4 regions of the Leuconostoc garlicum genome follow, and region 3 is predicted to be linked to each of the others. Evidence: predicted binding sites of a transcription regulator. Region 3 holds the regulator's gene; each other region holds the start of a gene.
What was found. The regulator Rex, encoded in region 3, represses fermentation and respiration genes when NADH is low (regulators of the CRP and FNR family bind a similar motif). The targets are predictions, from matches to a motif close to TTGTGAANTANTTCACAA.

Region 1: a site for Rex is predicted at 878-895, ahead of adhP (alcohol dehydrogenase AdhP). Genes of this name have one in related genera too.
Region 2: a site for Rex is predicted at 1,058-1,075, ahead of A9176_RS02155 ((S)-acetoin forming diacetyl reductase). Genes of this name have one in related genera too.
Region 4: a site for Rex is predicted at 1,130-1,147, ahead of A9176_RS00895 (zinc-dependent alcohol dehydrogenase family protein). Genes of this name have one in related genera too.

Annotation. Positions count from the first base shown of each region.
Region 1 is NZ_CP016329.1:374,667-376,875, reverse strand. It holds gene A9176_RS01885 (NADP-dependent oxidoreductase) at 1-753, shown strand, start outside; gene adhP (alcohol dehydrogenase AdhP) at 916-1,971, shown strand; gene A9176_RS01875 (hypothetical protein) at 2,133-2,209, shown strand, end outside.
Region 2 is NZ_CP016329.1:439,680-441,888, forward strand. It holds gene A9176_RS02150 (IS3 family transposase) at 1-197, shown strand, start outside; gene A9176_RS02155 ((S)-acetoin forming diacetyl reductase) at 270-1,040, opposite strand; gene A9176_RS02160 (hypothetical protein) at 1,168-1,848, shown strand; gene A9176_RS02165 (DUF805 domain-containing protein) at 1,884-2,209, opposite strand, start outside.
Region 3 is NZ_CP016329.1:750,209-752,417, forward strand. It holds gene tsaD (tRNA (adenosine(37)-N6)-threonylcarbamoyltransferase complex transferase subunit TsaD) at 1-473, shown strand, start outside; gene A9176_RS03920 (redox-sensing transcriptional repressor Rex) at 643-1,290, shown strand; gene A9176_RS03925 (lipid II:glycine glycyltransferase FemX) at 1,299-2,209, shown strand, end outside.
Region 4 is NZ_CP016329.1:189,249-191,457, reverse strand. It holds gene A9176_RS00900 (LacI family DNA-binding transcriptional regulator) at 11-985, opposite strand; gene A9176_RS00895 (zinc-dependent alcohol dehydrogenase family protein) at 1,167-2,183, shown strand.

The DNA.
Region 1 (2,209 bases), 380 kb from region 3:
ATGGGAACAGATAAGGCAACACCGCTCATTCCAGGGTCATCAGTGGCAGGCGTTGTCGTGGCGGTTGGCGCTGAAGTGACGGCATTTGCAGTTGGTGACCGCGTGGTGGCATCGACGCATTTGAAAAGCTATGCCGAATTTGTGCCAGTTGGGCAATCCTTACTTGCTAAAATTCCCGACGCAGTAAGTGATGTCCAAGCGGCTGCGGTGGTACTGGGTGGGCAAACTGGTTATCAAATGATAACCAAAGACTTAGCGGTTCAGCCAAGGGATACGGTACTCATTCAAGGCGGTGCTGGTTCGGTAGGTTTCACAGCTATCCAGGTTGCGAAGTGGCTTGGGGTACAAACGCTTTATACGACAGTCCGTGGTCAGGCAGCAGCAGCCGTTGTGCAGGCCGTTGATCCGACACTGCAGGTCATTGATAGCCAAACGACGTCGCTGCAAGCAGCGATACCGGCAGGCGTGGATGTGATTTTAGATACGATTGGCGGTGATACCTTGCAGACGTCATTGGCCGTTTTGAAGCCAACTGGGCGATTGGTGTCATTGGTTGATACTATGGCTGATTCGCGTGTGACGATGGGCTATTTGCAATCTAACGGCACACAACTCGCCGAATTATTGGCGTTAGTAGCCCAAGGTCAGGTGATCGTGAACATTGCGGACACACGCCCATTTAATGCGGCAAACGTCCGCGATTTTCAAACGCGCCAACACGTACTGGGCAAACTCGTGCTGACATTTGACTAAAAAGTATCACTCCGGTGATACTTTTATTTTGTAAGTAATCGTGATTTTTTTCACGTAATAAAAAATTAATGCCGATTTGTCATAATAAAAGTTTACAAATGCGCGAAAAACAGGTACAATTTATTTGTAAAGTAATTCACATGTAAAAGGAGTATGCTTAACATGAAAGCAGCAGTTGTACGTGAAAATCCAGATGGATATGTTGATTTGATTGAAGATTGGGAACCAAAGCCATTAGCCTTTGGTGAAGCATTAGTTGATATTGAATATGTTGGCCTTTGCCACACTGATTTGCATGTGGCGAATGCTGATTTTGGTAATCCAAATGAACTTGGACAACGTAATGGTAAGTTCCGTCGCGTTATCGGTCACGAAGGTGTTGGTCGTGTGTCAAAGTTGGCTGAAGGTGCCAGTGATTACCTCAAGATTGGTGATCGTGTTTCAATCGCTTGGTTCTTTGACGCCTGCGGTGTGTGTGACTACTGTGTGACAGGTAACGAAACATTCTGCCGTAAGGTACGCAACTCAGGTTACACAATTGATGGTGCGATGTCACAACAAGCTGTTGTGAACGCCAAGTACGCCGTTAAGGTGCCAGAAGGTTTGGACCCAGTACAAGCAACATCAATTACATGTGCCGGTGTGACAATGTATAAGTCATTGAAGGTCGGTGAAACAAAGCCGGGACAATGGGTATCAGTTCATGGTGCTGGTGGTTTGGGTAACTTGGCCGTTCAATATGCCCACAATGTCTTTGGTGCACATGTTGCTGTTATTGATGGTAACGATGACAAGTTGGCTGCCGCACAAGAAAACGGTGCTGAAGTATTGATCAACCGTAAGAAGGTTGATGATGTCGCAGCTGAAGTTCAAAAGGCTACTGGTGGTGTGCACAATGCGCAAGTGACAGCCGTTAACGCCGCTGCCTTTGATCAAGCCGTTGATTCACTACGTCCAATGGGTAAGTTAGTGGCGGTTGCTTTGCCACAAGGTGACATGGCTTTGAACATTGCCAAGACAGTCTTGGATGGTATTGAAGTACGTGGTTCATTGGTTGGTACACGTGCCGACTTGAAGGAAGCCTTCCAATTTGGTGCCGAAGGTAAGGTTAAGCCAATCGTTGAAAAGGTTGCCTTTGCCGACATGAACGAAGTGATTGATGAAATGAAGGCTGGTAAGATTACTGGTCGTAAAGTATTCGACTTCACAGTATTATAATCAAAAAAATCGTCCACACTTGGGCGATTTTTTTACATGTGTTAAGCAGCGTGTCGTTGTCTTGGACATAGCAGTTTTTGTATGCCTGTGTTAGAATTGGGTAACAAATGTATTGGAGGAAACGACCTCTTTTCTGATGAAAGATAGGTCAGTAATAAAGCATGCCATACTTTACACAACAACTTTTTAGCGGCCAGCGTGATCGTATTTTGCGTGTTGTTGATACTGCTAGTGCGGA
Region 2 (2,209 bases), 310 kb from region 3:
CGACTGCTCTAGACAATGCGGTTATGGAAAGCTTCTTTAATAAGCTTAAAGTTGAAATCGGGCCACTAAACAAGTATTCATCAGCTAAAGCGTTGATAGATGCCGTCAATAATTGGATACTATATTACAACAACACACGCATCCAAACAAAATTAAACGGCCACTCACCGGTAGAATACCGACAACTGGCCGCTTGATTAGCTAAAATATTTTACTTTAACTTTTTGGGTACACCACATATTTAACGCTACGCTTTTTTATATCTATGCTTAATGGAATACCATACCACCGTCAACAACAATTGTTTGTCCAGTCACATAATTAGAATCGTCTCCAGCTAGGAAACTCACGACATTAGCAACATCTTCCGGTTCACTCAAACGACCAAGCGTAATTCCATCAGAAAATTGTGCCATTCCCCATTCATCATCTTGACCAGCATTTTGACCGACTTCATGCGCAATGTCCCACATCATTGGTGTCTTAACAATACCTGGCGCAAAAGCATTCACCGTGATACCAAATTCAGCTAATTCCTTAGCTGTCGTTTGCGTAATACCACGAATTGCAAATTTCGTTGAACCATACGCTGTCAAATTAGGATTACCTTGTACGCCAGCTTGAGATGTTGCGTTAATAATTTTACCGCCGTGTCCAAGTGACATAAAGGCATCTGCGGCTGCTTGTGTCCCCCAGACCACACCATTCACGTTAATCCCCCAAGTCCAGTTCATATCTTCTTCAGTAACCGACATAATTGGCGTTGTTGGTGCCACGCCTGCGTTATTGACGATAACATTGAATTCGCCAAATTTTTCTTTTGTTTCAGCAACTGCTGCAAAAACTTCCGCGCGTTTTGCTACGTCTGCCTGAATCGCAATGGCTTCGCCACCGTTGTCGTTAATCTTATCCGCTACTTTTTGTACTTTGTCTAAATGACGGCCAACTACGGCAACCTTAAAGCCATCTTTAACCAATCGTTCCGCAATCGCTTGGCCAATACCTTGTCCAGCGCCTGTTACTAATGCTACTTTCGTCATCTTTTAATACCCTCCTCTTGATAACTATTTCACAAACAATATACACCTTATATGTGAATTTGTAAACAATTACGCTTATATGTTGTTACTGCTATAATAAATGCAAGACAATTAACGGGAGAAATGTATGTATTATCTGGACGGTCAATTTTACCAACTTGGGTTGAAGCAAAAAATCAGTTTCTTTGCCATTTCCCTGATGCTTAATTCGTTTGGTAATGGGTTAAGCGTCGCAACGGCCATGGGTTCTGCACCGTGGACGGCTGGTGCGGCTAATCTGGCGCATCTCACCGGCTGGCAAATCGGCATTTTTCTCGCCTTATTTGCCACATCGATTGCTTTTTTAAATATGTTTCTCGCCATGAATTTTAATTGGATCCGTTTTACAGGAAATGTCCTTTTTGGGCTATCTTTTAGTTTATTAGTCGGCATCTTTGCGGCTTTTTTCGTTAAATTAGGGGTTGATGCCATTGCTTGGTATTGGCGTTTATTGCTCGATATTTTTGCCATTTGGACGATTGGTGTTGCCATTTCCATTTATCAACGCGTAAATTGGGTTTTACATCCCCTAGACGACTTAACAAACATTTTGCGTTTTGACTATTTTCATGGTGATGCGTCAAAAGCCCAGATGAGCAATTTCATCGTCGCGATTGGTATTTCATGCGTGGCCTTTCTCATTAGCCATCAAATTGTAGCGCTTGGCTTAGTCACCCTTGTCTCGTTCTTTTTCCAAGGTCGTAACATCGCTTGGGCTGACCGCCATATCTTTAAACATCTTGTTCACGGCGATGTCCGTGGTGACTAAAAAAGCAACGACCAAAATGGTCGTTGCTTTTTGTATTAACGATAACGTTGACTGGTGCTAGTTTTTCCTAGCGACAGCCAAACCGTCAGTAATAAACTCACCATTACTGGTAACCACCACGTTTTCATCAAGATTGGTGATTGCAAATGACTGATTAACGATAGACTGATAAATAAAATATTCAGGCTCAACGGCCCAACTTGCCACCACCCGGAATAACCCATATCGTGTAACCTTCTCGTGTATAACGCCACGGTTGGTAAAACAACGATAACTGACATAAAACACGATACCATCATAACAAGCATCACCGTTGCTTCAACCGCACTCGTTTCCGTTTGTGCTGCAGCTTGTCGGCCAA
Region 3 (2,209 bases):
GTAAAACCATTGATGATATGGCGCACAAAGGGCAACCAACGATTAAGTTTCCCACTGCTATGGCGCATGAAGATAATTATGACTTTAGTTTCTCTGGCTTAAAAAGTGCGGTCATTAATTATGTCCATCACGCCGAGCAAAAGGGTGAAACAATTGATCAATATGACTTAGCAACGAGTTTTCAAAATGCGGTTGTGGATGCGCTGGTTAGCCGAACGAAACGCGCCTTACAAGACTATCCGGTTAAAAGTTTTATCTTGGCTGGTGGCGTTGCGGCTAATTCACAATTACGAGAAACATTAGAAGCATTGCTGGCATCATTTCCAGAAACAACGTATATTCCTGTGCCACGGCAATATACGGGTGATAATGCCGCGATGATTGGGGCAGCAGGCTACTGGAATTACAAACAAGGTATTTTTGCGGGCTTAGACTTAAATACTGATCCAGGCTTAGATTTTGAACTAATATAATCGTAATAAGATTGTGAATCTATCACGATCTTTTGTTGCGATCCTTATTTTTGTGGTACAATAGTTATGCAAAAGTTCACAAAGTAATCTAAGGTGCCGATTTCATCAGACCATCACGTTTGCGTTTGGTGAAACAAGCATGATAATAACGACATTAACACTGGAGAAAATTATGACACAACCTAAAATCCCGCGTGCGACCGCAAAGCGTTTGCCGATTTATTTCCGCTATTTAACATTTTTACACGATGCGGGGACTGACCGCATTTCTTCTGCTGAATTAAGTGATGCAATTAAGTTTGATGCGGCCACGATTCGTCGTGATTTTTCTTATTTTGGTGCCTTAGGCAAGCGTGGCTATGGCTACGATGTCAAGGCGTTGCTGGATTTCTTTGCCAATGTGTTGGATCAAGACAGTCTCATTAATGTGGCGTTAATTGGTGCTGGAAATTTGGGGCAAGCTTTGCTTAACTTTAACTTTCACCAGTCTTCTAACATGCGTATTTCAGCGGCTTTTGACGTGGATAAGTCACGTGCAGGCACGATTATGGCTGGTGTGCCGATTTATTCAATGACTGAATTAAAAGAGCAGATTACTGCGCAACGGATTAATATTGCCATCTTGACCGTACCACAAGGTGTCGCCCAAGAAATCACGAATGAACTCGTGGATGCTGGCATTAAAGGGATTTTGAACTTTACACCTTTGCGTGTGACGGTGCCAAGCGGCGTGCGTGTGCAAAATGTGGATTTGACCAATGAATTGCAAACATTGGTTTACTTTATTGAAAACTATGGTTCAATTACGACAGGATAATAATTAACATGCCGATTTTAGATTTAAATGATCAAGAAAAAGTACAGGCGTATCAACGTTTTGTTCGAGAAGATCCACGTGGGCAGGTGACCCAAGACCCGCTATGGGGTGAACTCAAAGCGAATTGGGGCCATGTTTATGTTTACCATGAAACGGCAGGGCAAATTGATGCGGTATTAACGGTGTTAACGGTTGAAGCTGTGCCGGGTAAGCTGCTGGGATATGCTGGTCGCGGACCGATTGGCGACATTCATAATGTGGCGTTGATTAAAAGTATGATCCAAGAAGCTTTGGCAGCCTTGCCGGATAATGTGTTCCTCATTCGTTTGGACCCTGAAGTGGCCTATAGCGATGCGTTGAATGCCGAATATCAAGCGGCTGGCTTTGTGACACGTAATCGTGAGATTCACCACATGCATGGCAATATTCAACCACGCAAAAATGTGGTGTTGTATTATGATGGTCGTGGTGAGGGTGCGACACCAATTACGACAGAAGAAGAACTGATGTTACACTTCAAGCGTGATTATCGTAACCAAATCCGTCGCGCGGCCAAAGATGGCGTTACCGTGACTGCTGGTGATTCTGAAGCAGATGTGCGCGCCTTTTTTGAAACTTATGTGATGATGGCTGCGGCACAAGGGATTACCCACCGACCAATTGATTATTTCTTGCGCATGCAACAATTATGGGCTGGTACCGGCTTATTTAAAGTGTTCTTAGCACACTTTGAAGGTCGCGTGATTGCCAGTGGCATTGGCTTTAGTTATGGTGATGAGATCTGGTATATGTATGCTGGTTCTGACCGGCAATATGCGAAGCACTATGGCCCATATGCTGTGCAATGGGAAATGTTAAAATGGGGTCTGGCACTTGGCAAAGTCGAATACGACTTTGGTGGTGTTGGGGAATTTGTGCC
Region 4 (2,209 bases), 560 kb from region 3:
ACGTGTTTTTTTATTCAGGTTTGTGTAATGAAACAGGGAGCATGTCAAGGTCTGGTAATGCTTCATGATTAATTTCAGCAAATAGGACGTCAATGAGACGTTGTGCGGCCTCATGGATTGGCTGCACGATTGTTGGGAGATTGGGGTGCAACTGTTGGACAATTGGTGAACCGTCATACCCTGCCACAATCACGTCCTCAGGGACCCGAATGTTTGCCCGGCGTAGCGCATTTTGTAGCTGGACAGCCATCATGTCATTATAAGCAAAGACGCCATCCACTTTTTGCGTCACAATCAAGTCAACAATCTCTGCCATCTCTTCGGCACTTGCAAATTCATTAGAATTAGAATTGATACTGTGCTCAATTAAGCGGCTTTTATTGGCAATCGCATCCGCAAAGCCAACATAACGTTGTGCGGTTGGGGATGCAGAAGGGTCGTTGTCACATAATACCAGCAGATTCTTAGTCCCTTGAGAGACAAGATATTCGCCAATGAGATAGCCACCGCGATAATTGTCTTCATGAACAATCGGAATGTTATCTGCTAAATGACGATCATATGACACGATTGGGAGAAAATTATCTTGATAACTGGCGATACCGAGATTATGTGATGAGGTGATAATACCTTCCACTTGATTAGCTGCTAACATTTGCAAATATTGTTGTTCTTTTTCAATGTTATTGGCACTTGTGGCAATAATCACTTTGTAGCCTTTTTCAAATAAGAGTTGTTCGATTTCCGTGGCTAAAGCGGTAAAAAAGGGATTTTGAATGTTAGGGAAAATTAAACCGATAAATTGTGACGATTTACCTTGTAGTGAGCGAGCCATGGCATTTGGTTGGTAGTGCAACTCGCGCATGGCAGCATGAACTTTATCAATCGTTTTTTGGCTCAAGGAACCATAATTATTGATGACGCGTGATACTGTTGTAATTGAAACGCCGGCCAATTCGGCGACGTCACTTAATTTTGCAACCATTGAAACCTCCGTTTACTGCTAAAAATTGTGTTGCATTTTTAATCACTAAGCACATTCTATTATACACTTTTTCGCGGCAAAACTTTTAGCAAAAAAATTGCTTAACGCTTGACAAATTATTTAAAAGGGTTAATATGGTCTTATAAGTTAAAAACATCACAATTAAAACGGAGCGGAAAACATGGAAGCATTAGTGTTGACTGGTATTAAGTCACTGGAATTGAAAGAAATTGCACAACCTGAAATCAAGCCTGACGAAGTTAAGATTCATACAGCCTTTGCTGGTATTTGTGGTACCGACCATGCGTTGTATGCTGGTTTGCCTGGTTCTGCACCAGCGGTGCCACCAATCGTCTTAGGTCACGAAAATTCAGGTGTGGTTGTCGAAGTTGGTTCAGAAGTCACAAACGTTAAGGTTGGGGATCGTGTGGCAGTTGACCCAAACATCTACTGCGGTCAATGCAAGTACTGCCGTACAGGACGTCCAGAATTATGCGAACATCTCTCAGCTATCGGGGTGACGCGTGACGGTGGCTTTGAAGACTACTTCACAGCACCTGCCTCAGTTGTTTACCCAATCCCAGACAATGTGTCATTGAAGGCGGCAGCTTTAGTTGAACCAATTTCTTGTGCCGTTCACGGCATTCAATTGTTGAAGGTATCACCATACCAAAAGGCACTTGTCATTGGTGATGGCTTCATGGGACAATTGTTTGTCCAAATTTTGCAAGCTTACGGTATTCACGAAGTTGATTTGGCTGGTATTGTGGATGAAAAGTTGGCCATGGCGAAGGACAAGTTTGGTGCAAAGCGCACATTTAACACAATGGCCGGTGACAAGATTCCTGATAGTGAATATGACGTTGTCATTGAAGCGGTTGGTTCACCAAAGACACAAGAAGCAGCGATTGAAGCTGCTGCACGTGGTGGTCAAGTGTTGATGTTTGGTGTGGGTGGCCCAGACGACACATTTGAAATGAACACTTATGAAGTCTTCCAAAAGCAATTGACGATTCAAGGTTCATTCATCAATCCAAATGCCTTTGAAGACTCATTGGCTTTGTTGGCATCAGGTAAGGTGGATGTTGAACCTTTGATTTCACATGAATTGGACTATGCCACTGTTGAAGACTTCTTGAACGGCAAGCTTGGTGTGGTGTCAAAGGCTGTTGTGAAGGTTGGTGGCGAAGAAGCGTAACCGGAAGACAGGTCACGCGATAAAGT